Regions from separate parts of the Sphingobium herbicidovorans genome, predicted to be linked through region 3. Evidence: riboswitches for the same ligand, from Rfam matches in the RefSeq annotation. Region 3 holds a riboswitch; each other region holds the start of a gene.
The links. A riboswitch is a leader RNA that binds a small molecule or an ion and turns the genes downstream of it on or off. The one in region 3 is predicted to bind cobalamin.

Region 1 (7,446 bases), 170 kb from region 3:
GCCGACCTGCCTGTCCGCTGTTTCGCCGATGCGGGGGAAGCGCTGGGGCAGCTCGACGCGGGCTTTGCGGGAGCCGTCATTTCAGACATCCGCATGCCGCGCATGGATGGGCAGGAACTGTTTCGCCGCATTTCGGCGATCGACCATCAGATACCCGTGATCCTGATGACCGGGCATGGCGACGTTGCGATGGCTGTGTCGGCCCTGAAACAAGGCGCGTTTGACTTCATCGCCAAGCCTTTTGCCACCGATCACCTGATCGCGGCGGCGCGCCGTGCGCTGGAGATGCGGACGCTGGTGCTCGACAATCGCCGCCTGCGCGCCGCAGCCGATGAAAGCGGAGGGGGTGAACCGCTGATCGGTGAAAGCCCCGCCATGGTGCGTCTGCGCGAACATATGCGGCAGATCGCCGATGCGGACGTCGATGTGTTGATCGAAGGGGAGACGGGCACGGGCAAGGAACTGGTCGCGACCCTGCTGCACCGCTGGAGCCGTCGGCGCGGACGGCCCTTCGTTGCGATCAACTGCGCGGCCCTGCCCGATACAATCGCAGAAGCGGACCTGTTCGGGCAGGAGGGGCGCGCCCAGCTGACGCAATCCGGGCGCATCGCCCGCGCCCATCGCGGCACGTTGTTCCTGGACGAGATAGAAAGCAGTCCGGCACGGTTGCAGGGGGCGCTGCTGCGCGTGCTGGAGGAACGGGAAATTCATCCGGTCGGCGCGCAGCAGCCGCAACCGCTGGACGTGCGGGTCATTGCGGCGGCGAAGCCCGGCATCGACAGCAGCGTGGCGGAGGGGCGGTTTCGCGCGGACCTGCTCTATCGGCTCGACATGGTGCGGCTGCGCATTCCGCCCCTGCGCGACCGGCGGGAGGATGTGCCATTACTGTTTGGCTATCTGTTGCATCAGGCGGCCGATCAGTTGGGGCGGGAGGCGCCCGAAGTCGGCCCCGCCGTGCGGGCCAGGCTGACCACGCATGACTGGCCCGGCAATGTGCGCGAACTGGCCAATTACGCCAAGCGCATCCTGCTGGGGGTGGAAGCGGACGATGTGGAGCAGGACGCCGACCTCCCGCTCAGCCAGCGGGTCGATCATTATGAGGCTTCCGTCATCCGAGAGGTGCTGGAGCGCGTAAACGGCGACGCGCGATCGGCGATGGCGGCGCTGCATCTTCCCCGCAAGACATTCTACGACAAGCTCAACCGCCACGGCATCGACATTGGGGACTATAGACAGGCCTGAAAGCGGGCCGTCGCCAGCCAGGCTATCGGAACAACAAGCCCATGATCGCGAAAGCGACAGGGGGCAGGATAATCGCCAAGCGATGATTGAAGGGCCATAACAGGATCAGCGGCAACGCGGCCAGCGCCGAAACGCAGAACAGCCATGTGACGAGGCCGATCGGGACGGTCGCCGCGCCAAGGCCCCACATCATTGCCGACACGGCCAAAAGCAAGGCTGCCGTACAGCGTCGCGCTCTGACCGATCCCCGCAGTCTGATCCCGATCAAATCGCGCGCGCCATTCCCCAATGAAAGGCGCATGAGGGAAAAGCCGGAGCTTGCGATGGCGAGGCTGATGAAAAGTGCGCCGGTCATGCTGCTATCGTCCGGGTGCGACGAAAGACAAGGAACGCGCCGGTCGCAAGGCCCATGCCGATGGCCAGCATCATGAGGTCGGCGCCTGCGCGGATCCAGTCGCCCCGCATGATCGTGACGGGCAGGCCGATGCCGACGATCCAGCTGGAGATTGGCAAGGCGAGGGTGAGCAGGCCGCCTGCCGCCAGTTGCTCTGTCCAGGCCGATGCATAGGGGCGGATTCCCGCGTGAACGAGGCAGGCAAGCCAGGACAGGAAATAGCAACTCGCCAGCATCGACCTGCGGTCGAGCGCGTCCACCGGCACGATGCGCTCCGCCAGCAGATAGGCCGCGCAGGCAATGATATTGCCCGCCACCGCCGCGACCGTGATTGTCTTCGCCATGGAGAGGAAGGAGGATGGCGTTGCCCGCCGACCTTCGCGCTTGGCGATGAACAGGACCAGCGCGGTGGCGACCATGCCAGCGCTCATCAGCCCAGCGGCGAAATAGAGCCAGCGTGCGGCCGCGCCGCCCCATTCGATGAAATGCAGGCCCGCAAGGACGGATTGCGCATCCCGCGCGGGGGATCGTTTCGTCAGTACGCGCAACATCTTCCCCGACACGCCGTCGAAGGCGACGCGATCGGGAAAGCTGGCGATGCGGTCGTCGCGCTGACGCCAAATTTCGACGGCTGCATTGGTGCGGTTCGGATGGCTGATGTAGATACTGACCGCCGGGCCGCCGCCCCAGGCGCTTTCCGCCCGCTTCACCAGGGGCATCAGGTCTGTCGTCATGCGGGGCGCGCCTGGCGCGGTCTGCACATCGGTATAGACGGACATGGCCGCATCGCGCTGATAGGCTTTGCTGTCGCCAGCGTAGAGCATGGCGACCCCGGCCGGGATATAGGCATAATAGACGAGGACGAGGCCGGTATAGGCCATCATCATGTGGAAGGGCAGCGGCAGGACCGACAGGACATTATGCATGTCCATCCAGGCGCGTTGCCGCGACGCGTGCGGGCGAAAGGTGAAGAAGTCGCGGAAGATGCGCTTGTGGATGATGATGCCGCTGATGCAGGCCGCAAGCATCGCAAGGCCCGCCGCGCCGACGATCAGGAAGCCGACCGGGCTGTCCGACCGGCTGATCCCCAGCGTATAATGATAGCGCATGAAGAAAAAACCCGCGTCCATGCTACGCGCGATGCGCGCACCCGATTGCGGGTCCAGCCTGTGGGTCGTGGCCTTGCCGTCGCTGCCCGTCCAGACGAGGCGCAGGGCCGGTTCGCGCGGCGTCGGGACGACGATCCGCCACTGCTTCGCGTCCGGCGCATGGCGCGTCAGATAATTGCGCCCCATTTCGACCGCATGCGCGCGGTCGATTGGGATCGGCGCACGGACTTCCGGCGCGGCCCACAGGTTCAGTTCGCTGTAGAAGGCCGCAAGCGATCCGGTCAGCAGGATGCCGAACAGCACCCATCCGAAAATCAGGCCCAGCCAGGTGTGAAGCCAGGCCATCGACTGTCGCAGAGCGTCCTTCATCGCATCGCTCCCAGAATGATGATCGTCGGCAGCGCCGTCCCGCCCGCGATCTCCAGCCAGAGACGCCTGACGCCCCGGATGGCGAAGCTGCGCAGGATGATGCCGACGAACAGCAGGAAGGCGGCATTGGTGGCCAGGATATTGGCGTCCACCCGATCCATCGGCAGGATCAGCACCAGCGCGCCGATCCAGGCGTAGCAGACGGCATAGGCCCCGACGCTGGCCGCCAGGACGCGCGGAAGGACCGCGCGCCATGCCGTTGCCGATGCATTCCTGCGCGTCATGGGATCAGAACCGCTGGTCGAATGTCAGCGCGACGCTGCGCGGTTCGCCCAGCACCCATTGCGAAGTGGAATAGCTGTTCTGGACATAGAGCTTGTCGAACAGATTGCGCAGGTTAAGCGTCAGGCTGGTCTTTTTTCCGATGTCATACCGGGCCGACGCATCGACCAGCGTGTAGGCTGGGATCCGCCGCCTGTTCGCGGCATCGGAATAGCGTTCGCCGACATGGCGCAGTCCGGCGTCGAAGTGCAGCGGATCGATCGGTCCCCAGGACAGCCAGAGGTTGGCCGCCTTTTCCGCCACGCCGATGGGCGTGTTGCCGTCCCGGCTGAGAAGGTCAGTCCCGACCAGTTCGGTAAAATCGTCATATTTCGCCTTCAGGATCGTGCCGTTGGCAAGGATGCTGAGCTGTTTCGTTAGGGCAAGGCCGAACGACGCCTCCACGCCATGGGAGGATTGCTGGCCCACCTGGACGGACAGGGTGGGATCATTGGCCGACCGGGTCAGGATCTTTTTCTTCACGATCCGGTAGCCCGACAGGGTGAATTCGCCCCTGCCGCCAAGGAAGGTCGTCTTGACGCCTGCTTCCCACTGCTTTCCGGTCGACAGGTCGAAATCGGTCTGCGCCAGCGACGCCGTCAGCAATGCCGTGACCGGGTCGGCGGCAGCGGAATACTGGGCATAAAGGGACAGGCTTTCGACCGGCTGATAGACCAGCCCCGCGCGCCAGCTGGTGCTGGGATAGGTTGCGCGATAGTCCATCGTCGGATCGAGCGCGTCATGACGTTTGGTCAACGGGCGATCGTGGCGCAGGCCGGTTACCAGCGACAGGCTGTCGGTGAAGGACAGGCGGCTTTCGCCGAAAAGGGCGAACTGCTCGACATCGGTATGATATTTATAGCGCGTGCCGAATGCGCCATCCAGAAAGACGCCGGGCTGATAGTCATAGGGGTCGATCAGGTCGGACTGGCTGTTGGGCGAACTGTCGGCGCGTTCCAGCCTGCCGACATTATATTCGCCGCCAAGGCTGAACCGGTGATCGAGGCCGAACAGCTTATGCTGATAGACGGCGTTGGTCCGGTTGCCCACCTGTTTGGTATCGTAGAAAATCTCCAGATAGCTGGAACGCCGGATCTGGTCCCCCGTCCAGGCATAGCTTTCCGCGTTACGCCAATGCTTGAACCCGGTCAGATAATAAGTGACGTTCGTGATCGTCAGCTCGTCCGACGGCTTCCATTCGATCTTCGCCTGCGTCCATGCGTCGTCGAAGCGCAGGCTGCGGTCGGCGATATTGTAGTTCTTGCGGGCAATCTCGCGCACCAGCTTTCCATCGCGCAGCGGCGTGCCGTACCAGATGGTCGGGTCGGTATCGGCGCGGTCGTGGGACAGCGTCAGCGCCAGATTGTCGGCCGGTTGATAACGGAGCGCCGCCGAGAGGGCCAGGCTGCGCGAACGGCCCCGGTCCATCCAGCCGCCGGAGCGGTTGTAGCTCGCGTCGATCCGGTAGGAGAGCTGGTCACTGATCGGCCCGCCCACGCCCCCGGCGGCGGCATAGGTGTCGAACGATCCGCCGCTCAGGCGGACTTCGCCTTCCATCCGTTCGGTGTTCGGCCGCTTGCGCACGACGTTGATCGCGCCGCCTATCCCGCCTTCGCCATAGAGGACCGACGCCGCGCCGCGCAGCACCTCCACCCGCTCGGCCATCCACGGATCGGCCGGGAAGGTCTGCGTCGTCGTGGTGTAGACGCGCATCCCGTCATAGAGCTGCATCACCGAGGTATAGCCGGTGAAGCCGCGAGAGCTGAGCGAGAAGCCGAAGGCCGATGTGTTGTTGATGATGCCGGGCGCGCGCGAAGCCGCCGCGACGACCGTGCGGTCGCCCAGGCTGCGGATCATCTCCTTTGTGATGACGTCCACGCTCGCGGGCGTCTGCATGGGGGTAAGGCCCAGGCGGCTGGATGCTTCGGCAGGCTGGGCGAGTTGCAGAACGCCAGCCTTTTGCGCGGTGACGACGATGCTTTCGGCGTCGGCGGGCGCTTCATCGGCTGCCTGAACCGGCATGGCCAGCGCCAGCGCGAGGATCGACGCGCCAGCAGGCAGCAGGCGGCGAGCGGATAATGTCATGTGGTGCAAATTTCGTTCCCCGATCTTAAATGCCGCCGCCATCTCGGTCGTCGGCATGAGCTTCAAGTTACGAACGTCAGGACACCGTATCGGCAAACGTACCGAACGGTCGCGCCGCCGGACAATGGGCGCGCGAACGCGACCGCCTTGCTGTCCGGCGTTGCGGCCCCTGCCGCCCGTTCGTCGCTCAGACGGAATTCACCGTGCCCCGGCCATCCCCTGGACCAAAGCAAGAGCGACCAGACGCCGGCAGGTCTCCTGGCTCACGGGTCATCGCATCGATGCACGGCCTTCCCAAGCCTCGCAGGATTTAGCGTCCGGCCCAGTGGCTGGCGGCATGGGCGCTGTGCCCGCCGCGCATGTACATCGCGCTCACCGCTTACAGTTGCAGGGACAGCCCCGGATTCGGGCGGCGTCAGCTACCCTCACCGCGTTCCCTATTAAGCCCCTTTCGGGACACCGGCGCGATCTGTGTCCGGTTTCCCGGACGGTCGCCCCGTTACAGCGGACGGCATGACACTGCAAGTGGCCGGGGAGGGGAAGGAGATGGTCGGGGCCTTTCCCCGATGTCCGGGTCGATGCCAATAGACAAAGCCCTTGCGGCCCGTATGGTGGCTGACTTTAACGATTTCCAAAGAAGGCGGGAAAGTGCGGACGGGCTTTGCTCATATGCTGGTCACCATCGTATCGCTGGGCCTCGCGGGCTGCGCGACCACGGGGCAGGACAAGGGGTCGGCGGATTGGGCGGGCGCCGGATATGTCGCGATGGGCAGTTCATTTGCCGCCGGTGCGGGCATCGGCGCCCTGCAACCCGGATCGCCTGCCCGCTGTGGGCGCACGGTGAATAATTACGCCTCCCTGCTGGCCCAACGCCTGCAACTGGTGCTGACGGATGTTTCATGCGGCGGCGCGGTGACGGCCAACGTTCTTGACCCATGGTCCAAACTGCCCGCCCAGATCGAAGCCGTCACCCCGGATACGCGCCTGGTTACGATTACGATCGGCGGCAACGACGTGGGCTATGCCATGGGCTTGATGGGCGCAAGTTGCCGTGCGGGGGCGTCTTTCGGCAGTGGTTCCTGCATTCCGAAACCCGCGACAGACGAAGATGACTGGCGCAAGCTGGAACAGAATCTCACTACTATCAGCCGACAGGTCGCCGCCCGCGCGCCGAAGGCCAGGCTCATCTTCGTCCAATATGTGACGCTGGTCCCGCCGACCCTGTGCGATGCTGCCGTCCTGTCCGGGGCAGAGGCAAAGGAATATCGTGCGCTGGGCGAGCGGCTGGCGGCTGTCACGGCGCGAGTGGCGCGCGCAAACGGAGCCACTGTCCTGCCAGCCGACAAATCATCCCGCGATCACACGGCCTGCTCCGCCGAGCCATGGAGCCACGGCATGAATCCGCATTATGACCTGAAGCAGGGCGCGCCATGGCATCCCACCCGCGCCGGGCATGCGGCTATTGCACAGGCGCTGGCCGTGCTATTGTAGGGTCAGGATTTGCAGCGGCGGGGGCAAATGGCGCGGTCAGGGCCTGACCGGCGCGGTCGTGGGCTGTCGCGGTCTTGCAGAGGCTGCGCCCAACAGCCGAAAACGCCTGTTCCCGCTGCCATCATGCTGATAGAGGGGCTGATCGAGTTCCCGGTTCGCGCAACTCGACAGAGAGACTTATGTGCTCCCGTGATCAAGGGAGGGGGTGCAACAGATGGATGACAAGGCCCCCGCAGAACCCTGTTCTTCAGGTCAGGAGCCTTTCGCGCCGCTGCCTCCTGCCCCCATATTTCGCAGTTTTGTTGAGAGATTATGACAGTCTTGCCCCAATCGCCCAAACCGCTTGATCGCATCCAAGAAAACTGGCTGGCTGCGAAGGAACGCCGCCTTCTCAACTGGCTGTGCGCCCGCATGCCCGGATGGGTCACGCCCGAC
Region 2 (7,446 bases), on a different replicon from region 3:
TCGAAGATATTTCCGCGACATTGCGGGGACTCAGGGCGGACCGGCCTAGCGCCCCGGCAGGTGCTGGATTCCCTGACCCCGGGGCGAGGCCGGCTGATCCGGTGCGCCTAAGGCGCGCATCAGCAGACATGCCGTTTCGTGGCTTATCTGATCGACATCCGTCGCCGGCCCGATCAACGTGCGATGGCCCAGGCCAAAAAAGCACGCCATCATGATCTCGACATAAGCCTCCAACTCACCCGCCGTTGCGTCGGGTCGGGTGAGCGCGGCGAGTCGGCGAACGCCATCACGATAGCAGACGACAAGCGCAGACAGTCGGTCTGCGACGGAAGCATTGCGACAGGCTTCTGCAAGAATCTCGAAGGAGAGGCCGCCGTCGCTCTTGACGATCGAGTTGTTCGCAATGGCCTTGATCGCATCGAACACCGAGTGCTCGCCCCCCCTCGACCGCGCCGAAAATCGCGTGCATTTTCGCGATGCGCGCCTGCGTATTCTCCTCGACAAGGGCAAGGATCACATCGTTCTTGCCCTCGAACAGCCGATAGATCTGGCCGATACTGACCGCCGCCTCGGTGGCGAGTTCGGCTGTCGTCGTCGCGTGAAACCCCTTGGCGTCGAACAGCTTGCGTGCCGCCTTGATGATCCTCTGTCGCGGAGCTTCTTGTCGTGGCTGATGGTCCATACGCCGACCCTCTCCGGTTTGCGCCTTGTTCTCAAGCTGTCTTGATGCAATACATGATTATCGGAATGAGCGCTCACTCCGGTAGTAAGGACCTGATTTGGACGAAATCGACCAATCGCGATATGCCTTTTCAGTCCCGAGAGGCGCTTTTGCGCCTGTTCCTCCGCTCGAGCGCGCAGGACGTCTTGCTTCATCTACCAAACGACCATCACAATCTTGCAGCCCTCCCCGGTTGGCGGGCATAGCGTTCGCCGGATTGCCCCCTCCGGTATGGCTTATGCCTGCCGTCCTGCCAGCCGATCATCCCGAAGCCGCGTGGCGTGTCTCCCTGGGTCACAGGCGTCGGCTGGCAGGACCCTTTCAACACTGCTCCCGAGCTGCCTCGTCAGGCCCAGGTCGAAGGCCGGCGAGGCGCTCGCATGGCGTTCGGCCGACAGATCGAGGTGGAAGGATGTTTGAATGAGCCATGATACGAACGGCCCGGACCGTCACAGGCCGATCTTGCACCTGCGCCAAGCGACCGATTTGACCAGTGTGTCGCAAACCAATTCAGCGGGCTTATCGCCCGCCGATCATGCGAGCGAGCAAAGCCCTGGCCGCGATCGGCCTGAGGCCGCACGGCGCAAGCGCCGAGGCGGCAGGCGCTCCGAATGATGCGCATCATACATAGCGGCACGCGGCGGTCCCGCGCCCAGATCATGCCTGTCCTCTCGCGCAGATCAGTGTTTTCCGATTCGATGGGCCATGAGAGAGCGCAGCGCATATGAGGCTATTTCAACGTCCGAGGACATCGACAGCCGCTTTTGTCGTCTTACTCGCATCCACGACTTTCGCACTGACGGGGTGCGGACAGGACGCCGGTACGGATAGCGCGGAGAACAACGCCGTCGAGAACGTGCAGGTGACGCTGCCGCCATCGATCAAAGCGAGCCACCCCTATCGCTGCGAGGATAACAGCGTCGTCACGATCGATTTCCTTTCAGACGACGTGTCGGTCAATCTGCGCAGCGAAGGCACCATATCGCAGCTTAAGGCGCCCGCACCGGGCGAAGCGTTCACCGATGGCAAGCACACGGTAGCCGGCGACGGGGCCACCATAGAACTCACCAGGCCGGGCCAGGAGCCCCAGACCTGCAAGATGTGATGTTGGCGATGCCGAGAGCGCTGTTCGAGCTGAACAGGAAAGCCGCGAGCACGGCCCGGCATGGCGTCATGGTATCCGTCCTACCCCTTTCAGGGGCGAGGCACGCTCGGCGGATGATTCGATATGGTGGCGCTGTGTGCATCGCTCTCGGACTGGCGGTGGGATCGGCCCGCGCGGACGCGGGCGCGACAGCATCGCCGATCGAGCTTGTGATCAGCGCTGTGGCAGAGCCGAATGCCTTCGGCGCCGCCTCCGTCGAGCTTCGCCTGCTCAACAGCGGCTCCGCCCCCGAAACCATGGTCCTGCCGCCGCAGATCGAAGCCGAGCTGACGGTCAACGGCAGCACTAGCAATGTCAGCCTTGAGCGAGCGCCGGAGATGCCGGTGGCCATGACCGTGCCTGCCGGCGGCTTCGCCGGGGCACGCTACACCCTGCACGTGCCACCGGGCATAACGGCCGGAGAGGCAGTGCTGGCCGTACCCGGGTGGAAGGTCCAGCGCGTCGCGTTTGCGATACGGGGGCCGGTACAGGGGAATATGTCCTCTCCGCCGCCGGCTTTGGCGGATCGAGGCACCGGTTCCGCGATGCCACGCAGGGATGCGCCTGTCCCGCAGGCGCACCTTGCGGCCAATGACGTCGCGGTCGGCAATGCCTTCCTGCCCAATCTTTCCGCCTATGCGCCGATCTATGCCGTCTACGGTCCCGGCACAAATAGCGACGCCCGGTTGCAGATCAGTTTCAAATATCAGCTATTCGGCCCGCCGGCCACGCCTGACCGGCGACAATCCTGGGAGCAGGGACTCCAGTTTGCCTACACCCAACGCATGTTTTGGGACCTCGGAGCCAAGTCGTCTCCGTTCCGCAACATCGACTTCATGCCGGAGTTGTTCTACCTCGCTCCAACCATCGGCATTGGAGGCGGCGTCTCGCTCAGCGGCCAAGGCGGCTTCCGGCACGAATCCAATGGTCGATCGGGCACCGGATCGCGAAGCCTCAACACGTTTTATGTGCAGCCGGTCGCATCGGTTGCGCTGGGGAATTACCGCCTCAGCATCGGCCCGCGTCTCTGGCTCTACGCCGGCAGCCTAAGCGACAATCCGGATATCAAGCGCTATCGCGGCAATACGGGCCTGTTTGCAGAGATCGGCGAGGACGACGGGCTTCGCATCACGACCAATACCCGGTTCAATTTCGGGTCGGGCAAAGGCGCGATCGATGCCGACATATCCTACCCGATCGATCGGCTGATCGGCGGAAATCTGAATTTCTACCTCTTCGGCCAAGCCTTCACCGGATATGGCGAGAACCTGCTCGATTATAACCGCCGCATGACGCGCCTGCGGGTCGGACTGGCGATCGTGCGGTGACCGCACTCAGACACCATCGCGTCCGGGTGAGGGTTCAAGGGCGCGACTGACGGTTTCTGTATCAACGACACGGGCGCAGAGGCGAGCGGCAACTTCCAGCCCCTTGGCGTGATCGGCAGGCTCCATGTCTGCCGTGGCGTCGGAGACGAGGAAAGCGCGCATGTCGCGCATGTCGCGCATGAAGGCATCGATGGCCGAGCAATGGCAGCCGATCGAGGTATAGACGCCGACGATCAGGATTTGATCGCGGCCGAGCCGGCGAAGCAGCACCTCGAAATCGTTGCCGTAGAAGGCGCTGTAGCTCCGCTTTGTCAGAAGGCGGACGGGGAGCCCGTCAAACCTAAGCTCCGGATCGAGGGCGTCACTGGCGGCGGTGGGTCCCCTGCCCCACATATCGAGCATTAGGCCACGCTCGCGCGCGTCCTGCGCCGGCACCTGGGAAGCGAAGATCGGGATTCCGCGCGCGATGCACCCCATCCCGATCGTCTGCACGTTGGCGACAAGCTGGCGGCGACAAGCCTCGGGAAGTGCGCCGAGATAGTGCGGCTGCATGTCGTGGATCAGCAGCGCGCAGCGGCCGGGCTCGATAGCCCAGCTCACCTTGTTCGAGAACGTCACTTCGCTTTCCTCCCTCGGAGGCCGCCGCGACAGGTGACGTTTGCTGATTAGACCATTCCCCCCGGCACGGCGGCGATGGTCATGAATGATGACGACATGCCGCTCCCTAGAGGGAGCGCCAATAGTCCGCGCAGAACAGGGTGGCAGAGTCGGTCATCGGCGACTTAATGGCATGCGCGGCACCGACAGGCAATGCGGTGGATGAACGCTTAGCGTTACTGCGCTTCAGGTCGATCGCCGACATGGCGAGGGAAGAGGGCGAGCCACCTACGGCCGCAACTTCTTCATCCACACAGCGTGGTCTCGGGCTCCGGGTATCCTTTGGCCGCACAGGTACGGCATAAACCTCGCCGTAACCCGGCACGATGACCGTGCGCGCAACCGCACGGGGATCATCGGTTGGCACGGGCTGGACAAGAACAGTGCCGCGTCCCGGCACATAGACCATGCGCGGTTGCGGAGCCTTCTGGTCGGCCGACTGCGCGGCGATCGGCGAGGCCGCGCCGATCGCGAGCATCAAGGCTGCTACGGTCGAAGCCCTATGGCGCATGAAAAAACACATGAACTGAACCAGGGAGAGCATCAAGCATTGCCGGCTGAGTTATCGCGACACTTCTATAGACTTTGTGAATCAATGGGCGGCTTTTGATTCAAAGAAGTCGTCGGACAACGCAGAGCTGATTTTGTAGGCTTTGCGCCATGAAAGGCGCAATTATCCCCGATGCGATCGAGTTGGTGGCGCTCGATCCGGCGCGCAACATCCGCCGGCGCTATAGTATCACCGCGAGCCTCGACCTGTTCGGCATGATCGTTGTCGAAACCCGTTGGGGCCGGATCGGCACACGCGGCCAGGCGCAGCGCCACGCCTTTCCCGATCGCGCGGCGGCCGAGCGTCATATCGCCGCCACTCTGCGCCGGCGGGGCACCGCCAAAATCCGGATCGGAGTGCCTTATAGACCAATGACAGTCGCCGGCGATTGGACGGAGAGCGTTTAAACGGAGCCGTGCTACTATCAATCTCGGCTCGCCTTTGATGAAAGGGCGAGGATCGTATCGACATCGATATGTCGTTCGAGTTCGGCGGCAAGACCATCGAGCGCGGCATCGACCGAGGCGTGATAATCGACGCCCGCGCCATTGCCGCCGAGCCGCGCGATCCATGCTGCCCGCTGCCGGGCATCCGCCAGCAGCCCATGAAGATAGGTGCCCGAGACCAAGCCGTCTGCGCTCACGGCACCATCGTTGCGGCCGCTGTCGAGCCGCACGAGCGGGCGCTCTGTATCGGGACCAAAGGTAGCGCCGATGTGCATCTCATAGCCCTCACACCGCGCGCCCAGCGCCTCGCCCGCGACCCGCCGCAACGTCTTTTCTCCAGCTAGCACGGTTTCGACATCAAGCAGGCCGAGGCCCGCCACATCAGCCTGTGCGCCCTCGATGCCGTCCGGGTCTGCGATGCGCTTGCCGAGCATCTGATAACCACCGCACAGGCCCAAAACCGCGCCGCCATGACGATGGTGGGCGAGGATATCAATGTCCCAGCCTTCGCGCCGGATCGCGGCAAGATCGGCGATGGTCGCCTTGGAGCCCGGCAGCACGATCAAAGCAGCCTCGACCGGGATTGGCTGACCCGGGGAAATCATCGCCAATTCTATGCCCGGTTCGAGCTTGAGCGGATCGAGATCGTCGAAATTGGAGATGCGCGGCGTGACGAGGCAGGCGATGAGCAATCGGCCGGAGGCGAGCGCTTGCCGCCTTTCGAGCACGACCGCATCCTCGCTCGGGAGCCGCGCGCACTCTGCGAGCCACGGCACCACGCCGAAGCCGGGCCAGCCCGAAAGGCGCTCGATGTCGCGATAGCGGTCCTCGAACAGCGCGGGATCACCGCGAAACTTGTTGATGAGGAATCCCTGGATCATCGCCGCGTCTTCGGGATCGATCCCCGGCTGCGGGATCGTTGAAGTCGATCCCGTCCACAAAGACCAGCGTGTGGTTCGCCTCCGCTCCGCGAATGCGTATCTGGGTGAGCGAGCCCTGCGTGCCCGATGACGCGACCGTGAGGCGGATAAGGTCGAGCGCGAGGGGCTGGCCCAGTGACTCGATCGTCTTGGCATCGAGCTGGAGGCGGGCACGTCAGCGGACGCTACGGGCACCAGCGCAGCGGTAACGACGATATCGGGCGGCACCGCGCCGTCCACGGTGACAGGTCCGGCAGCGGCAGCGGCAAGAAGTAGGGCGATGGGCATGGAAATTCCTCCGGGTAATGCGACATACGTTGTCGCCCCAGAGGATCGGCACGGTCCCGCCAAAGGCCCACACTTCTCCACGCGCTTGCGGCTGGACCCGGCCGGGCGCGGACGACGGCGAGGGTAGGTTCCCGACTTGCCGGCTCAACCCGAAGGCTCGCGCACTGGCATTACGGTTGCGGGCACAGCGCCGGAATCACACCGGCTTCCCTTTTCACCGTCCCCCCGCATCCGCCCAATGGCAGCGCGTGGACGGCACCTTCGCTTAGCGTACTGCTTAAGGGTGGGCGGAAAGGAGTGTCAATGTGAAGAAGGCCAGTTATGGGCACGCTCGCCATTATCTGGGTGATGCGTAACTCAAAACTTTTGCATCAGGGCGATGGTGCTTGAAACAGGGATACTGGCAGCAGAACAGCGCCAGAATGTGCATCAGATTTTTGCATCACGGAGAGGCGCAGATTTCTGCGCTTTCTAGTCTGATGCAAAACTTGTGAGTTCTGCATCAGCGGGGGTGTTCTCCTGTTTTTCGTCTCAACCGCGCGGGGTTTCGGGCAACTAAAACCGTGCTGAGGCTGTCTGTCGATCATCGGTGCTCAGATTTCCGCATCATGTTTTCAATTAGGGTCTGGCGATTAGCTGACGTGACGCTCGCGCGATGGTGATGTAGAGGCGCTTTGCCGAGAATAGAGTAGCAGGGTGGTGTCTCCTGCGTTCGCTACGCGGATCTTCCCTGCCACGGCGTTAACTTGAAATGGTTCAGGGGCGCTTCGCATAACATGCTGGCCCGCTGATCCGACGAGCGGAGCCGAACATGAATTACGTCTATCTTGCCATAGCGATCATTTCCGAAGTGATCGGCACCACGTTTATGAAACAGTCCGAGGGCTTTACCAGGCTCGTGCCTAGCCTCGTTACGGCTTTGGCCTATGCAATCGCATTCTTCTTCCTCTCACAAACTCTCAAAACTATCCCCACCGGCGTCGCCTACGCCATTTGGTCAGGGGCAGGCATCGTTCTGATCGCTACCGCCGCAGCAGTTTTCCAGGGTCAAAAACTCGACGCTCCAGCCATGATCGGGATGGGACTTATCATCTGCGGTGTGATCGTGATGAACGTCTTTTCCAAAGCGACAGGGCACTAAAATGCGGAGTTAGCAGATACCGTCGCTCAACTTCCATTGAACCTGTTGTTCCAAAGCAGCATTCTAATCGAGATGCTAGGATAGTCAGATCAAAAGTTTTGCATCGAGGCTGACCCGGCAACAATTTGGACCTTGCCCATACAGAAATCTGACGCGGATTCACGCGCCGTTCTATGTGTGATAATGTCCTTTATCATACACTCTTCCCCTTAGGCGCGCTGCATGGTAGAAAGGTGGCTAATTTTCTAGAA
Region 3 (7,446 bases):
GACATAGGGGATATAGCCGACCAGATCGGTGGCTTGACCCAGCGCCTCCGTCACTTCGGGCGTGACCAGCGCGTCCGCGCCCGGCCCCAGTCCCGCCACCGCGACCCATCCACTCATGGCCGCCGCCCCTGTCCATGGACCAGCAGGATCGAAAAATAGCCGGTTACCGCCTGCGCCTGCGCCAGCGGCGTGATCTTCTGGTCGGCCATGGTCGCATATTCGACCAGCCATGCGCAGTCCTGCTTTCCCGCCGCCTCCACCGCGCGGCGCAGCTTGGGCAGGTTGCGGCCGATCTTCATGACGACCAGCGCGTTGGTGTCGTGGATGCGCCGGCTCAGTTCCTCTTCGGGCAGCGTCGCCATCAGCACGGTCAGCACATCGTCGCCCCAGCTGATCGGCGTTCCGCTGGCGGTCCAGGCGCCAGACATGCCGGTGATGCCCGGCACAATCCGCACCGGCGTCAGCGGGGCCAGGCGGCTGTGCAGGTGCATGAAGCTGCCGTAGAAAAACGGATCGCCCTCGCACAGAACGACCACATCCTCTCCCGCGGCGGCAAGGGCATGGAGATGCGCGGTGCAATCGGCGTAGAATGCCGACAGCATCTCATTATAGCGTGGATCGCTGACCGGGATTTCGGTCGTCACCGGATATTCCATCGGAAATTCGATGGCGTCGGGGCTGATCAGGCCATCGACGATGCGCCGGGCATGGCCGTGACGGCCGGGCTTGCGGAAATAGGCGATGTGGCGCGCTGTGCGTATCAGCCGGTCGGCGCGCACGCTCATCAGGTCCTGCGCGCCGGGGCCAAGGCCCACGCCATGAATGACGCCGCTCATTCTGCGGCGCTCGCCAGCGCGTTGACGGCGGCGACGGTGATCGCGCTGCCGCCCAACCGGCCTTCGACGATGCAGCAGGGCACCGGCTGCGCCTTCCACAAGGCGTCCTTGGACTCCGCTGCGCCGACGAAACCGACCGGGCAGCCGATGATGGCCGCAGGGCGGGGGCAGGCCGGATCCTCCAGCATGTTGAGCAGATGAAAGAGCGCTGTCGGCGCATTGCCGATGGCGACGACCGCGCCCGCCAGATGGGGCCGCCACAGTTCCAGCGCGGCGGCCGACCGGGTGTTGGCCATGTATCGCGCCCGTTCGGGCACGGTCGCGTCGTGCAGCGTGCAAAGGACCGGATTGGCGGCGGGCAGGCGGGCGCGGGTGATCCCTTCCGACACCATGCGCGCGTCGCACAGGATCGGCGCGCCTTTTTGGAGCGCGGCGACGGCCGTGAGCGCAAAGCCGGGCGAAAATCGGATATGCGGGGACAGGCCGACCATGCCCGCCGCATGGATCATCCGTACAGCCACACGTTCCTCTGCGCGGGAAAAGCGGCCAAGCTCCGCCTCCTCACGGATCATGCGGAAGGACTGGCGATAGATTTCCGCCCCGTCGGTTTCATAGACATGCGGCATCATTCGGCTCCGAAAAGGGCGAGTATCTGGGTAGGGGACAGGTCGGTGCGTTCGGGCTGGCCGCCCGCGCGGGCGTTCCGCGCAAGGTCGAAGCGGCCATCGCGTCCCGTCAGCACGACCGCAGCCTGCTTCGGCCGCGCGCAGCCCTTGGCGCATCCCGATATGTGCAGCCCCCCAACATGGGGCGCGAGCCGGGCGGCAAGGTCGCGCGTGACGACGCTCGCCTGCGGGCAGGCTGGCGCGCCGGGGCAGGCGTCCACGCCGATGCGCGGGTCAGCCGGATCATCGGATCGCGCGCTGCTGCCCTCCACTATCAGGCCACGCCACGGGGTCAGGCGGATCGCGCGGGTCTCGTCATCCATCGCCGCCAGCAGCGCCTCCGCCTCGATCCGGCCAAAGGGCGCGGCATGGTAGCGCCCCGGCACGGCGGCCAGGCAGTCGGCGCGCGAACGTGGCGGGGCGGGGGCCTCGGATGGCGTGACGGGAGGCGGTGTGTCGTGCCGCGCCATCCGCCCGGCGATCGCGCCCCCGCTGGCGATGAACCATTGTGCAAGCGCAATGATTTCACTGACGGCCTCGCTCACGTTCATCGGCACGCCTCGCTCGCGTCCGTCGCCGCGCAGGATCAGGCCGCCGTTCATCCCCCGTTCGATCCGAAAATCGGCGGGGGCGTCGGTCAGCACCGGCGCAGGACCGGCATCGACGGCAAAGCCGATCTTTCCGGGCATGTCCGGCAATTCACCGGCGCGCGCGATCAGTTCGCTTGTGATGCTGTCCGTCGCGTCGCCGGGCGTCCAGTCGGGATTGACGATCAGCGGCGCGGCCATGTCCCCGTTGCGCCTTGCCAGCCCCAGCGCGACCAGCCTCTCCATCAGCGCGTCATGCTCATCCGCGCGCACGCCCCTTATTTGCAGCGCCGCGCGATTGGTGACGTCGATATGCCCATTGCCATGGCGCAGCGCCGCATCGCACAGACCTTCCGCCTGCGCCCTGCTCAAGCGCCCGAGCAATGGCCGCACCCTTACCAACAGCCCGTCGCCCGCCATCATCGGCCGCCACGCGGTGGGGCACCAACCGCGCACGGCGGCTGCGCCTTGCGCCTGCTCCTGCATTCCGTCCTCCACGCCCGCGCCACGACAAACGGCCGGGACGCGCGCCAGGCGAACGACGGGCGCACGCCAGCGCGGCCAGGACCGCACCCAAAATTCGTCGCTCAAACGGAGAACCGAGCCGTGACCATCCCCTGGATCATGGCAAGAGCGACCTTTGCTCCGGCAGGTCTCCTGGCTTGCGGGTCATAGCGTTGGCATGGGCCTTCCCGGATCGCTCCAGTGGCTTGACCGTCCCTTGGCAAAGGTCCGGCCTGTCCATGCCTTGCTCGCCGCTCACAGTTGCAGGGACAGCCACGGATTAGGGAGGATAGCCTCCCGCACCGCGTTCCCATTTAAGTCCCTTGCGGGACACCGGCGCGATCGTTGAACCGGGCATGACCCGGCTCGCCGCGCTTCATAGGGCGGATGCAGGCGGAAGGGAAGTGGGCAGCGACGGCTTGCTTGCCCCTGCCATTACCGAAGGCTAATCCCTTCGCAGAATAACAACATGGAGAGAAGATAGTGAGCGATCTCAGCTTCGACGCGACCAGCCGTTTCCTCGAAACCTCCAACGGCCGCCTTCATTATCATGAGGCTGGATCGGGCCCCGCGCTGCTGTTGCTCCATGGTTCTGGTCCCGGCGTGACGGGCTGGGCCAATTTTCAGGGCAATCTGCCGCTCTTCTCCCGGCATTTCCGCACGATCATCCTCGATGCGCCCGGCTATGGCAAAAGCGACCCGGTGGACGGCGATCCGGTTGCGGTGGCCCGCGATGCTGTGGTCGCGCTGATGGATGGCCTGGGCATTGATCGCGCCCACATTCTTGGCAACAGCTATGGCGGCATCGTCGGTGGCCATCTCGCCGCCTCGCATCCGCAGCGCGTGCTGCGCTACATCACCATTGGCGGCATCGGCTTCAACATCACCTCCACCTTCCCCAATGAAGGGCTGACCCGACTGGTCGACTTCATCGAGAATCCTACGCGTGAGAACATCATCGCCTGGCTCGAATCGATGGTTTACGACAAGTCGATCATCACCGACGAACTCATCGACATGCGCTACAAGGCCGCGCTGGAGCCGGTGACGATGGAGAGCAGCCGCAAGATGTACACGCGCGCCGCTCTCGGTTTCATCGCGCAGTCGATGAGCGGGCCGGGCGTGTCGCAGCGGATCGACTATCTGGGCAGGATCGAGGCGCCGACCCTGATCGCATGGGGCCGCGATGACAAGGTGAGCCCGCTCGACGGCGCGTTCCTGCCGATGCGGGTGATCCCCAATGCGGAACTGCATGTGTTCCCCAAATGCGGCCATTGGGCGATGATCGAATGCAAGGATCGGTTCGAAGAACTGGCGCTGGCGTTCTTGCTGGGCGGGCAGGCTGCCTGACGATTTCTCCCCGTTCGCCCTGAGCCTGTCGAAGGGCCTTCTTTTCTTGAAGGGAAGAGAGGGGCTTCGACAAGCTCAGCCCGAACGGTGGTGAGCGCGTGCCCTAACGCCGCACCACCACCGAATGCCAATCCATCCGCTGTTCCCAGCCGCGCCGCTCCAGTTCCGGCGTGTCCTCCTCACTCTCCGGCTTCCCGAGGCATAGCAGGCCCAGGCCTTCCCAACTCGACGGGATGTCCAGCATCGCGTCCACGCCTTCGGGCTCCATGATCGACACCCAACCCATGCCGATGCCGCGCGTCCGCGCCGCCAGCCACAGCGTATGCACCGCCATGACGCAGCTGTAGCGCCGCGCCTCCGGCATAGTGACCGCGCCCAGATGATGGCCCGTTTCCGTCTCGTCATCGCAATAGACGGCGAACAGAACCGGGGCTTCACGCAGCCCATGCAGTTTCAGGCTGCGATAGAGCCTATCCTGATCCCCTTCATAGTCCTTCCCGGCCGCCCGCACCTGCGCATCGACATGCGCCGCAAGCCGTTCCCGCAGTTCCGGCGTTTCGATCCGCACGAACCGCCATGGCTGCGACAGGCCCACCGAAGGCGCGCGATGCGCCATGCTTAGCAGCCATTCGACGTCGCGTTCGTCGATGGGATCGGTGCGGAAATGGCGAATGTCCCGCCGGGCCCTGACCAGCGCCTCGAACTGGGCGCTGTCGATCGGGGTGATGGCGGGCGCGCTCATATCAATATTCGATCCCCGCCTGCGCCTTCACGCCGCTGCGGAAGGGATGCTTGATCAACGTCATTTCCGTCACCAGGTCGGCGGCTTCCATCAATGCTTCGGGCGCGTTGCGGCCAGTGATGATGACATGCTTCATCTCATCGCGATCGGTCACGGCCGCCACCACTTCGTCAACCGGCAGATAGTCGTAGCGCAGGACGATATTAAGCTCATCGGCCAGCACCATAGCATAGGCGGGGTCGGCGATCATCCGCTTTACCTCTTCCCATGCTTCGCGGGCGAGCGCGATGTCGCGGGTCTTGTCCTGCGTATTCCATGTGAAGCCTTCGCCCATGGGCTTGAACGTGACATGATCCCGGAACGCGTCAAACACCGCTTTTTCTCCGGTGGTCATCGCGCCCTTCACGAACTGGACCACGCCTACCTTCTTGCCATGGCCGATGGCGCGCACCACCATGCCCAGCGCGGCGGTGGTCTTGCCCTTTCCCTTGCCGGTGTGGACGATCAACAGGCCCTTTTCCTGCGTCTTGGTGGCCATGATCTTGTCATGGGCGGCCTGTTTCTTCTTCATCTTTTCGGCATGTTGTTCGGGCGTGCGTTCGATCATGGTTGAGCGTCCTTTATTTGAGCGAGGAGCATGGCGGCGCTGTTGGACTTGGGTTTCCACATCCCCCGGTCCAGCGCTTCGATCAGGCGGGCGGCGGTTTCGCGCAGGGCGGCGGGGTTCGCCTCCGCCATGAAGGCGCGGACGGCTTCATCCTCGATGAAGGCGGCGTGGACGGCGTCGAAATGATGGTCGCGCACGGCATGGGTGGTGGCGGCGAAGGCAAAGAGATAATCCACCGACGCGGCGATCTCGAACGCCCCCTTGTAGCCGTGGCGCATCATGCCCGCGATCCATTTGGGATTGGTGACGCGCGCGCGGACGACGCGGCCGATCTCATCTTCCAGCGTGCGGATGACGGGGCGTTCGGGGCGGCTATGATCATTGTGATAGCTGAGCGGCTTCTTGCCGGACAGATGCTCCACCGCCGCCGCGATGCCGCCTTCGAACTGATAATAATCGTCGCTGTCGAGCAGGTCATGCTCGCGATTGTCCTGATTCTGGACCAGCGCGTCGGCCTCCGCCAGCCGCCGTGCAAAGAGGCCGCGCTCGGCGTCCCCCTCCACCCCGCCGCCATAGGCATGGCCGCCCCAGTCGAGATAGACGTTCGCCAGGTCGGCGCGATTGTGCCACAGCCGCTCGTCGATCATCGCCTGAAGCCCCGCGCCATAGGCGCCGGGCCGGGAACCGAAGACGCGGCTTCCCGCACGGCGCTCCGCCGCCTTTCGGGATGCGCCCTCGGCGATCAGGGCGGCGGACTCGGTGCGATGGCGGGCGGCGGCGGGATTGTCCTCTTCCGGTTCATCCAGCGCCATGACGGCGCGCGCGGCGCTGTCGATCAGGTCGATCTGTTCGGGGAAAGCATCCCGGAAGAAACCCGAAACGCGAAAGGTCACGTCAACGCGCGGGCGATTGAGTTTCGCGATCTTCATGACTTCAAAGCCGATGACGCGCCCCGATGCCCAGTCCCAGCGGGGGCGCACACCCATCAACGCCAGCGCCTGCGCAATGTCGTCGCCGCCCGTGCGCATATTGGCCGTGCCCCATGCGGACAGGGCGATGGCGCGGGGATAGTCGCCCTCGCGCTGAAGATAATCCTGCACGATTAGTTCGGCGGATTGCTGGCCCAAGTTCCAGGCGGCGACCGTCGGCACGGCGCGGGTGTCCACGGAATAGAAATTGCGCCCGGTCGGCAGCACATCGGGGCGGCCACGGGTCGGCGCACCGGAAGGGCCGGGCAGGACGAAATGGCCGTCCAGCGCGTTCAGCAGCGCGGCCTTTTCCGCCTCTCCGCAGGCGTCGATGCGGGGGCCTAGATCCTGGGCCATCGTTTGCAGCACGGCTGAACTTCGGGGACCGGGCGCTTCGGCTTCGCCGTCGATCAGGTGAATGGCGTACAGCTCAAGCCGCTCCACCGTGTCGCCGGTCGTCCGCCATGGCGCAGGGTCCAGGGGGCGCAGCGGCGCGGGGCGCGGCCCTGCCCAGGGCGCGCCCATCGTGCAGTCCAGCGGATCAAAGCCCAGCGCCAGATCGTCCGCCAGCGCGCGCAGCAGCGACAGCTGGCCGTCCTGCTCCATGCCCCGTGGACAGCGGGCCAGCGCGATCAACAGGTCACGGCGCAGCGGCCCCTCGGGCGATCGCGTAAAGACATGCAGGCCATCCCTGATCTGCATTTCCTTCAATTCGCACAAATAGTTATCAATCGCTGCTAAGGCATCGTCTCCGCTGCCCTGCGCCCCGGCATCCTTGTCCAGTCCCTGTGATGCGGCCAGCGCCAATATGTCGCGGCGCAGCGTTTCCAGACGGCGCGGGTCCATCCCCGCCGCCAGATAATATTCATCGACCAGCGCCTCCAGTTCCTTGAGCGGCCCATAGGTTTCGGCGCGGGTCAGCGGCGGGGTCAGATGGTCGATGATACAGGCCCCGATGCGCCGCTTCGCCTGCGTCCCTTCGCCCGGATCATTGACGATAAACGGATAGATTTGCGGAACGGGACCGGCGCAGATTTCGGGAAAGCAATCGGCAGACAGCGCGATGGCCTTGCCCGGCAGCCATTCCAGATTGCCGTGCTTTCCCACATGGATCACGGCATGGGCGCGAAATTCCTGCGCCAGCCAGATGTGGAAGGCCAGATAGCCGTGCGGCGGCGGCAGGGCGG
Region 4 (7,446 bases), on a different replicon from region 3:
AGCATCTTGAACCCATCGCCATCGCTGCGGAGTGAACGATATGACGACATGGATCGACATCGGAACGCTGGCCGACATTCCCCAGCGCGGCGCCCGCACGGTGCAGATTGCCGGGGAGAAGGAAATCGCCGTCTTCCGCACCAGCGACGACACCGTCTTCGCGCTGGTCAACGAATGCCCGCACAAGAAGGGGCCGTTGAGCCAAGGCATCGTCCACGGCCACAGCGTCGCCTGCCCGCTGCATAACTGGAACATCGCCCTGAAAACGGGCGAGGCGCAGGGCAATGATGAGGGCTGCACGCCGACCATCGCTGTGAAAGAGGAGGGCGGTCGTATCCTGATCGCCCGCCCCACGGCGCTGAAAGCGGCTGCGTGAGCTTCCGGTCCCCAGCCACAACGGCGGGGACCCGGGTGGGGGCGCCATGCTGGCCATCCCTTGCGGCATGCGCCTCCACCCAATTCTCTCTTCTGGACAAGAGGTAAGAGCATGACACAGGCCATCCGCACCACCTGCGCCTATTGCGGTGTCGGTTGCGGCATTTCGGCCATGCCGACCGGACCCCGGTCGGTGACGATCAAGGGCGACGAGCTGCACCCCGCCAATGCTGGCCGCCTGTGTTCCAAGGGCACGCATCTTGGCGAGACCGTGGGGCTGGAGGGCCGCCTGCTGCATCCGATGATCGGCAACAAGCGCGCCAGCTGGGACAAGGCGCTGGACCTGGTGGCGAAGAAGTTCCGCGAGACTGTGGATCGCTACGGTCCCGACAGCGTGGCCTTCTATGTTTCCGGCCAGTTGATGACCGAAGACTATTATGTCGCCAACAAGCTGATGAAGGGGTTCATCGGCACGTCGAACATCGACACCAATTCGCGTCTTTGCATGTCGAGCGCGGTTGCCGGGCACAACCGCGCCTTTGGCGAGGATGTCGTGCCCGCAACCTATGACGATCTGGAAGAAGCAGATCTCATCGTGCTGGTCGGCTCCAACACCGCCTGGTGCCACCCCATTGTATATCAGCGCATCCAGGCGGCCCGCGCGGCGCGCGGCGCCAAGCTGGTCGTCATCGACCCGCGCCGCACCGAAACCTGCGAAGGCGCGGACCTGCATTTGGCCGTAAAGCCCGGCACCGACGTAGCGTTGATGAACGGGTTGCTCGCGTGGTGCGACGCCGAGGGAATCACTGACGCTGCCTTCGTCGCGGATCATGTGAACGCCCCCGAAGGTTTCTGGGAGCATATCCGCACAGGCCATGACCTTTGGACCACGGCCAAGACCTGCGACATTGCACCCGCGCTGCTGGAGCAATTCTATAAGCTGTTCGCGGCGACCCCGCGCACAGTCACGCTGTTCAGTCAGGGCATCAATCAGTCGATCCGCGGCACCGATCAGGTGAACGCAATCATCAACGTCCACCTCGCCACCGGCCGCATCGGCAAGCCGGGCGCCGCGCCTTTCTCGATCACCGGCCAGCCCAACGCCATGGGCGGCCGCGAAGTTGGCGGGCTTGCCTCGACCCTCGCCAGCCACATGGACTTCGCACCCGAAAATGTGGATCGAGTGGGCCGCTTCTGGGCTGCGCCGCGCATGGCTACGAAGCCGGGCCTGAAAGCCGTCGACCTCTTCCGCGCGATCAATGAAGGCCGGGTCAAGGCGCTCTGGGTGATGGCAACCAATCCCGCCGTCTCTCTGCCCGACGCCAATAGCGTGCGCGAGGCGCTGGAGAGCGTGCCCTTCCTCGCGGTGTCAGACATCATGGGGGACACCGACACCAGCGTCCATGCCGATGTGCGCCTGCCCGCCGCTGGCTGGGGCGAGAAGGACGGCACCGTCACCAATTCGGACCGCACCATCAGCCGCCAGCGTCCCTTCCTGGACCTGCCCGGCGAGGCCAAGCCCGACTGGTGGATCGTCACCGAAGTGGCCCGCCGGATGGGTTGGCGAAACGCCTTCGCCTATGATCGGCCCGCCGACATCTGGCGCGAGCATGCGCGCCTGACCGCCTATCAGAACGACGGCCAGCGCGTGCTCAACCTGCGCGGCCATGCGACGATCGGCAACGATGCCTACGAAAGGATGGAGCCGTTTCGCTGGGGTGAGGAAAGGCCATTTTCGGATGGGCATTTCTCGACGCCCGACGGCAAGGCACGTTTCGTCCTGACGAAGCAGATGGATATTCAGGAGCCGCTGAAACAGTGGCCGATGACGCTCAACACAGGGCGCTATCGCGACCAGTGGCACACGATGAGCCGCACCGGCCTCTCGCCCAAGCTTGCGCGTCACCGCGAGGAGCCGCTGGTGGAAATCCACCCGCGCGACGCCGAGGAACTGGGCATCGTCGATCGCGATCTGGCGCGCGTCCAGACCGCGCAGGGCAACAGCATCTTTCGCGTCGCGATCAGCACTGGCCAGCGCCCAGGCGAGATCTTCACGCCGATCCACTGGACCGACCAGATGTCGAGCGGCGGCCGCACCGGCCTGCTGCCGCGCCCACTTGTCGACCCTCATTCGGGCCAGCCGGGTTTCAAATCGACCCCGGCCAGCGTCGAGAAGGTCGCGGCCGAATGGAAGGGTTTTCTGATCCTGCGCGGATCGGAGCCGGTGAAGCTGCCCTGCCTGTGGGCGACGAGGATCAGCGTGCCGGGCGGTGCGCTTTACGAGGTGGCGGGCAATGGCGATCCGGCGCGGCTGGAGGCTTTCCTGCCCAAGGGCGACCGGGTCGAGGCGATGGACGCATCCCGTGGCACCCGCCGGATCGCGACCATCAGCGAGGGCAAGCTGTGCGGCGTGCTGTTCGTGACGCGCACCGGCCTGCTGCCCTCGCGCGACTGGCTGATCCGGCAACTGGAGGCCGAGGGCGTGGGCGGTTCGGTGCTCGCGGCGCGCGGCCCGGGGAACCAACCGGACAAGGGCGCGACGATCTGCGTCTGTTTCGATATCGGCCTTAACCAGATCATGACCGCCATCCGCGAGCAGAGCCTGGTCGATGTGCCCGCCATCGGCAAGGCGATCGGCGCAGGGACCAATTGCGGGTCCTGTCGCCCCGCACTCGCCAACATCCTTGCCCAAATCCCGCAGGAGACTCTCCATGCAGCCGAATGAACTGATCGCCCCCGGTGAAGTCTGGCTCGTCGGCGCAGGCCCCGGCGATCCCGATCTGCTCACCCGCAAGGCCGAAAAGCTGATCGCGGCCGCCGACATCATTTTCTACGATGCGCTCGTCGGTGCCGGCGTGCTCGACCTTATCCCTGCTGGCGTCGAGCGTGTCAGCGTCGGCAAGCGTTCTGGCCGCCACAGCAAGGCGCAGGAAAGCATCAACGATCTGCTGCTCGCCGCGGCGAAGGCTGGGAAGCGTGTCGTGCGCCTGAAAGGCGGCGATCCATCGATCTTTGGCCGCTCGGCCGAGGAGATGGAGCATTTGGCCGCGGACGGCGTTCGTTTTCGCATCTGTCCGGGGATCACGACCGCCAGCGCCGCCGCTGCGAGCGGCAGCGCCTCGCTCACCCTGCGGGGCGTCGCGCGCGGGCTGACGCTGGTGACGGCGCATCTGAAGGTAGGCGAGCCGCTCAAACTCGACTGGGAGGCGCTGGCGCGTCCCGGCGGCACTCTGGGCATCTATATGGGCCGCGCCGCCGCCGGAGAGATCAGCCGGCAATTGATCGCTGCTGGCCGCGACCCGGAAACGCCGGTGATGGTTGCGGTCAACGTCTCGCTGCCCACCGAACGCCTCATCCGGGGCAGGCTTTCCGCGCTTGCCTTTCTGGTGGCCACCATCAGCGATGAGGACCCGACGCTGCTTCTGATCGGTGAAGCCGTGGCGGGCACGGCCATGCCTGTGGAGACTGCCGTGAGCGTCGCCCTTCAGGTCTGAAGTTGCCCTCCACGATTTTGCCCTGAGCCTGTCGATGCGCCTGCCTTAGTTGGAAGGAAGGTGTGGGGTATCGACAGGCTCAGACATTGCGCAGCCTGTCCAGATCGTCCGGCCAGTTGATATTGGGCAGCACGATGTCCGGCCGATCGACAATGCGCGCACCGATGCGGTTCAGCCAGCCATATATGGACCGGTTGTTGTCCTCCGCCAGATGCGCGTCCATTTCGACTGCGAGGGATGCAGGCCAGAAGCCTGCCAGCTGTTGACCCTTGAGCACAGCCGCGCGGTCGCCGACCAGCGCGTCAGCCAGCGCGGACGGATAGACCGGCATGTCACACCCGGTTGTCAGCACCGCGTTAAATCCCTGCTCAGCCGCATGATGCAGCGCCGCGTTCAGCCCGCCCAATGGACCCATGTCTGGTGCTGGCCGGTCGGTAAGGCATGTCATGCCTTGGACCTCCCGCCCGCAGACCACGACAGCTTCCACATGCGGCGTTATCGCCGTCACGGCATGGTCCAGCAGCGTGCGCCCGTCCGGCAACAGGGCCGTCGCCTTATCGCTCCCGAAACGGCTCGATCGCCCTCCCGCCAGCACTGCGCCCAGCAATCGCATCCAACCACTCCTTGGCAGAACCCTGTCTTTCCACTATGGCGCGCCGCGTGAGCGGGCAACCGTTGACATGAAGAAGATCGCGCCGGTGCCCATTTGGGCTTGAAAGGGAATGCGGTGCGGATGGCTTGCCCATCCAACTCCGCGGCTGTCCCTGCAACTGTAAGCGGCGAGCGCGATGCACGGGGGACCTGCGCTTTCGAAAGGGGAAGGCGAAGGGACCAGCCACTGGGCGGCCAGCCCGGGAAGGCTTGTGCATCGCTGCCTTGACCCGCGAGCCAGGAGACCTGCCGGCGCATGGTCGCTCTTGCCTTGGGTCCAGGGATCGGCCCAGGCACGGTGTTTTCCGTCTGAGCGACGCAGCGGCGGGGGCCGCATCGGTGCGCGGGGCGGGACGCTGGCGTCTGTCCTTCCCGCATGCCGACCGTTTGCGCGGATGCTCCTGCCTGAAGTCGCGTGACGCTCAGGGAAGACAATATAATGTTGAAAATCGGAATATCGCTTGTGGCGCTGCTGGCTGCGACGCCCGCACTCGCGGAACAGTCGGACAGCATCGTGGTCACCGCGCTTGGCATTGAGCAGCCGCGCGATGAAGTTGGTCAGGCCGTCTCCGTCATTGATGCGCAGACCATCGAGACGCGTCAAAATGTCAGCGTGGCCGACCTGATCGCCACCACGCCGGGCGTGCGCTTCAATCGCGCCGATGCTGTTGGCGGTGTGACCGGCATTTCAATCCGGGGCGCTGAAACGACGCAGACGCTGGTGTTGTTGGATGGCGTCAAGATCAACGATCCCAGCGGCATTGGCGACGCTTATGATTTCGGCAATTTGCTGACGGGCAATATCCGGCGGATCGAGATACTGCGCGGTTCCAACTCGGTCGTCTATGGCAGCCAGGCGATCGGCGGCGTCATCAACATCATGACCGGAGAACCGGGCGATGGCTTTGGCGGGTCCGCATCGGTGGATTACGGCTATGCCGATACGGTGAATGCAAAGGCGGACGTTTCGGGCAGCAGCGGCATTGTGGCGGGCAGCGCGGGGGCCGCATGGTTCCGCACCGATGGCATTTCGGCTGCGCAGGGCGGCACGGAAAAGGACGGCTACGAGAATATTGCCGCCCACGCCAAACTGAAGTTGAGCTTGGCCGATAATCTGAGCCTCGACCTGCGTGGCTATTATATTCATGCCGACCTCGACACCGACATCTTCTTTGCCGAGCCGATGGAGTCCACGGACAGCAGCAAGCTGAACCAGTATATCGGCTATGCTGGCATCAACCTTACCCTGTTCGAGGGCAAGCTGACGCAGAGGGCGGCAGTCACCTGGTTCCGCAACGACCGTGACTATTTCTCGTCCTTCGGCGACTATGGCTATTCGGGCACCAATCTGCGTTTCGAATATGAAGGCGTCTACCAACCCGTCGATCAGGCGAAGCTGGTGTTCGGCTATGAGCATGAGAGCCCGGATTACGATTTTTACGGCTTTGGATCGGGCGGCGCGAAGGCGAACATCGACAGCGTCTTTGCTCTTGCCGTCGTGAAGCCCTTTACCGGTCTCTCGCTGACCGGCGGCGTGCGTCATGATGACCATAGCCAGTTTGGTGGTGCGACCACCTTCGGCGCGAACGCCAACTACACCCCCAATGGCGGCGCGACCAATATCCGCTCCAGCTACGGCGAAGGTTTCAAGGCACCCTCGCTCTACCAGCTTTACGATGGCTTCAACGGCAACCCCGCTTTGCAGCCCGAAAGGTCGAAGAGCTATGATATCGGCTTTGACCAGAGCCTGGACGGCGGGCGCGCGCTGTTTTCCATCACTGCGTTCCGCCGTGATACGCGTGACCAAATCTATTTCGACGGCGTCATTCCGCCATTCGGGCAATATATCAATCTCACCCGCACCCGCGCCAAGGGTGTTGAGGCGGCCGTGACGCTGAAGCCGGTCGATGCGCTTACCGTCACCGCGGCATATAGTTATATCGACGCGGTGGATCGCTCAGAAGGCGGCATCAACGAAGGAAAGCTGCTGCCCCGCCGCGCCAAGGACGCCGTCAGTGTTTCGGCCGATTACATATGGTCCTTTGGCCTGTCAGCCGGAGCGACCCTTACGATGGTAGGCGACAGCTTCAACGACGCCGCCAATACGCAGTCGCTTGATGGCTATGCGCTGATGGGCGTCCGCGCATCCCTGCCCATCACCGGCAGTCTCGAAATCTATGGCCGCATCGACAATCTGTTCGATGAGGAATACGCGACCGTTTATGGCTATAACACTTATGGGCGTTCGGCCTATGGCGGCGTTCGTGTCCGTTTCTAAGGGCTGGCGAGAGGGGCGGGCGTGAGCCTTTGCCCCTCAGCGTCTGGGCGCAGCGTTGACCTGCGCCCCAGCCTTGGCTGCATTCAGCTGCACCACGATGCCGCGCACCGCCTTCACATAGGCAGGCCCGCCGCACACCGTCCATGCTTGCGGCAGGCGGATGCGTGGGATCGACCGCAGGACGGGATGATGCAGCATCTCCGTCCCCTGATCGACGACCTTCTCGCTTCCGCTTTCGACGATAAGCCAGTCGGGCCTGGCGGCGATCATCTGCTCAAGCGGTACTTGCGCCAGCGCTGGCTTGCCCAGCCTGGCGGCGAGGTTGGTCAGCCCCGCGCGGCGGATCAACTCATCGACCAGCGTGCCCGTGCCGGTCATATAGCCGCGCCGCTGATAATAGGCCGCCACGCCGCCGCGCGCGGCGCGGGGCAGAGCGGCGAGGTCGCGCTCCATGGCGCGGATAAGCGCAACGCCGCGCTCGGGATGGCCCACGGCGGTCGCCACTTCGCGGATTTGCGCTCGGATCGTTGCAAAACTGTCCGCGCTCGCCAGGCCCAGCCTGCGCCATTGCCCCGGCGGCGCACCCACGACGCCGCCAGCGCCATCGGGAAAGCCGATCAACAGGTCGGGCCGCATCGCCAGCACTTC

Region 1: linked by a shared signal. The riboswitch ahead of B6S01_RS15990 (TonB-dependent receptor) and the one ahead of B6S01_RS16825 (cobalamin biosynthesis protein CobG) in region 3 are both predicted to bind cobalamin.
Region 2: linked by a shared signal. The riboswitch ahead of B6S01_RS20560 (cobyric acid synthase) and the one ahead of B6S01_RS16825 (cobalamin biosynthesis protein CobG) in region 3 are both predicted to bind cobalamin.
Region 4: linked by a shared signal. The riboswitch ahead of B6S01_RS10905 (TonB-dependent receptor plug domain-containing protein) and the one ahead of B6S01_RS16825 (cobalamin biosynthesis protein CobG) in region 3 are both predicted to bind cobalamin.

What each region holds. Positions count from the first base shown of each region.
Region 1 is NZ_CP020539.1:283,741-291,186, forward strand. It holds gene B6S01_RS15975 (sigma-54-dependent transcriptional regulator) at 1-1,242, shown strand, start outside; gene B6S01_RS15980 (hypothetical protein) at 1,265-1,597, opposite strand; gene B6S01_RS15985 (PepSY-associated TM helix domain-containing protein) at 1,594-3,114, opposite strand; gene B6S01_RS21145 (hypothetical protein) at 3,111-3,398, opposite strand; gene B6S01_RS15990 (TonB-dependent receptor) at 3,403-5,520, opposite strand; cobalamin riboswitch at 5,752-5,999, opposite strand; gene B6S01_RS15995 (SGNH/GDSL hydrolase family protein) at 6,190-7,011, shown strand; gene B6S01_RS16000 (CDP-alcohol phosphatidyltransferase family protein) at 7,324-7,446, shown strand, end outside.
Region 2 is NZ_CP020541.1:1,553-8,998, forward strand. It holds gene B6S01_RS21855 (hypothetical protein) at 46-426, opposite strand; partial or broken gene B6S01_RS22220 (TetR family transcriptional regulator) at 563-682, opposite strand; gene B6S01_RS20535 (hypothetical protein) at 1,446-1,826, shown strand; gene B6S01_RS20540 (phospholipase A) at 1,961-3,193, shown strand; gene B6S01_RS20545 (isochorismatase family protein) at 3,200-3,811, opposite strand; gene B6S01_RS20550 (hypothetical protein) at 3,918-4,361, opposite strand; gene B6S01_RS20555 (WGR domain-containing protein) at 4,511-4,807, shown strand; gene B6S01_RS20560 (cobyric acid synthase) at 4,825-6,054, opposite strand; cobalamin riboswitch at 6,160-6,332, opposite strand; gene B6S01_RS20565 (SMR family transporter) at 6,866-7,195, shown strand.
Region 3 is NZ_CP020539.1:455,945-463,390, forward strand. It holds gene cobJ (precorrin-3B C(17)-methyltransferase) at 1-117, opposite strand, end outside; gene cobI (precorrin-2 C(20)-methyltransferase) at 114-836, opposite strand; gene B6S01_RS16820 (precorrin-8X methylmutase) at 833-1,462, opposite strand; gene B6S01_RS16825 (cobalamin biosynthesis protein CobG) at 1,462-2,511, opposite strand; cobalamin riboswitch at 2,719-2,945, opposite strand; gene B6S01_RS16830 (alpha/beta fold hydrolase) at 3,073-3,942, shown strand; gene bluB (5,6-dimethylbenzimidazole synthase) at 4,046-4,615, opposite strand; gene cobO (cob(I)yrinic acid a,c-diamide adenosyltransferase) at 4,686-5,291, opposite strand; partial or broken gene cobN (cobaltochelatase subunit CobN) at 5,288-7,446, opposite strand, start outside.
Region 4 is NZ_CP020538.1:2,234,506-2,241,951, forward strand. It holds gene nirB (nitrite reductase large subunit NirB) at 1-35, shown strand, start outside; gene nirD (nitrite reductase small subunit NirD) at 41-376, shown strand; gene B6S01_RS10890 (nitrate reductase) at 488-3,100, shown strand; gene cobA (uroporphyrinogen-III C-methyltransferase) at 3,087-3,869, shown strand; gene mobA (molybdenum cofactor guanylyltransferase) at 3,949-4,482, opposite strand; cobalamin riboswitch at 4,549-4,788, shown strand; gene B6S01_RS10905 (TonB-dependent receptor plug domain-containing protein) at 4,960-6,798, shown strand; gene B6S01_RS10910 (ABC transporter substrate-binding protein) at 6,835-7,446, opposite strand, start outside.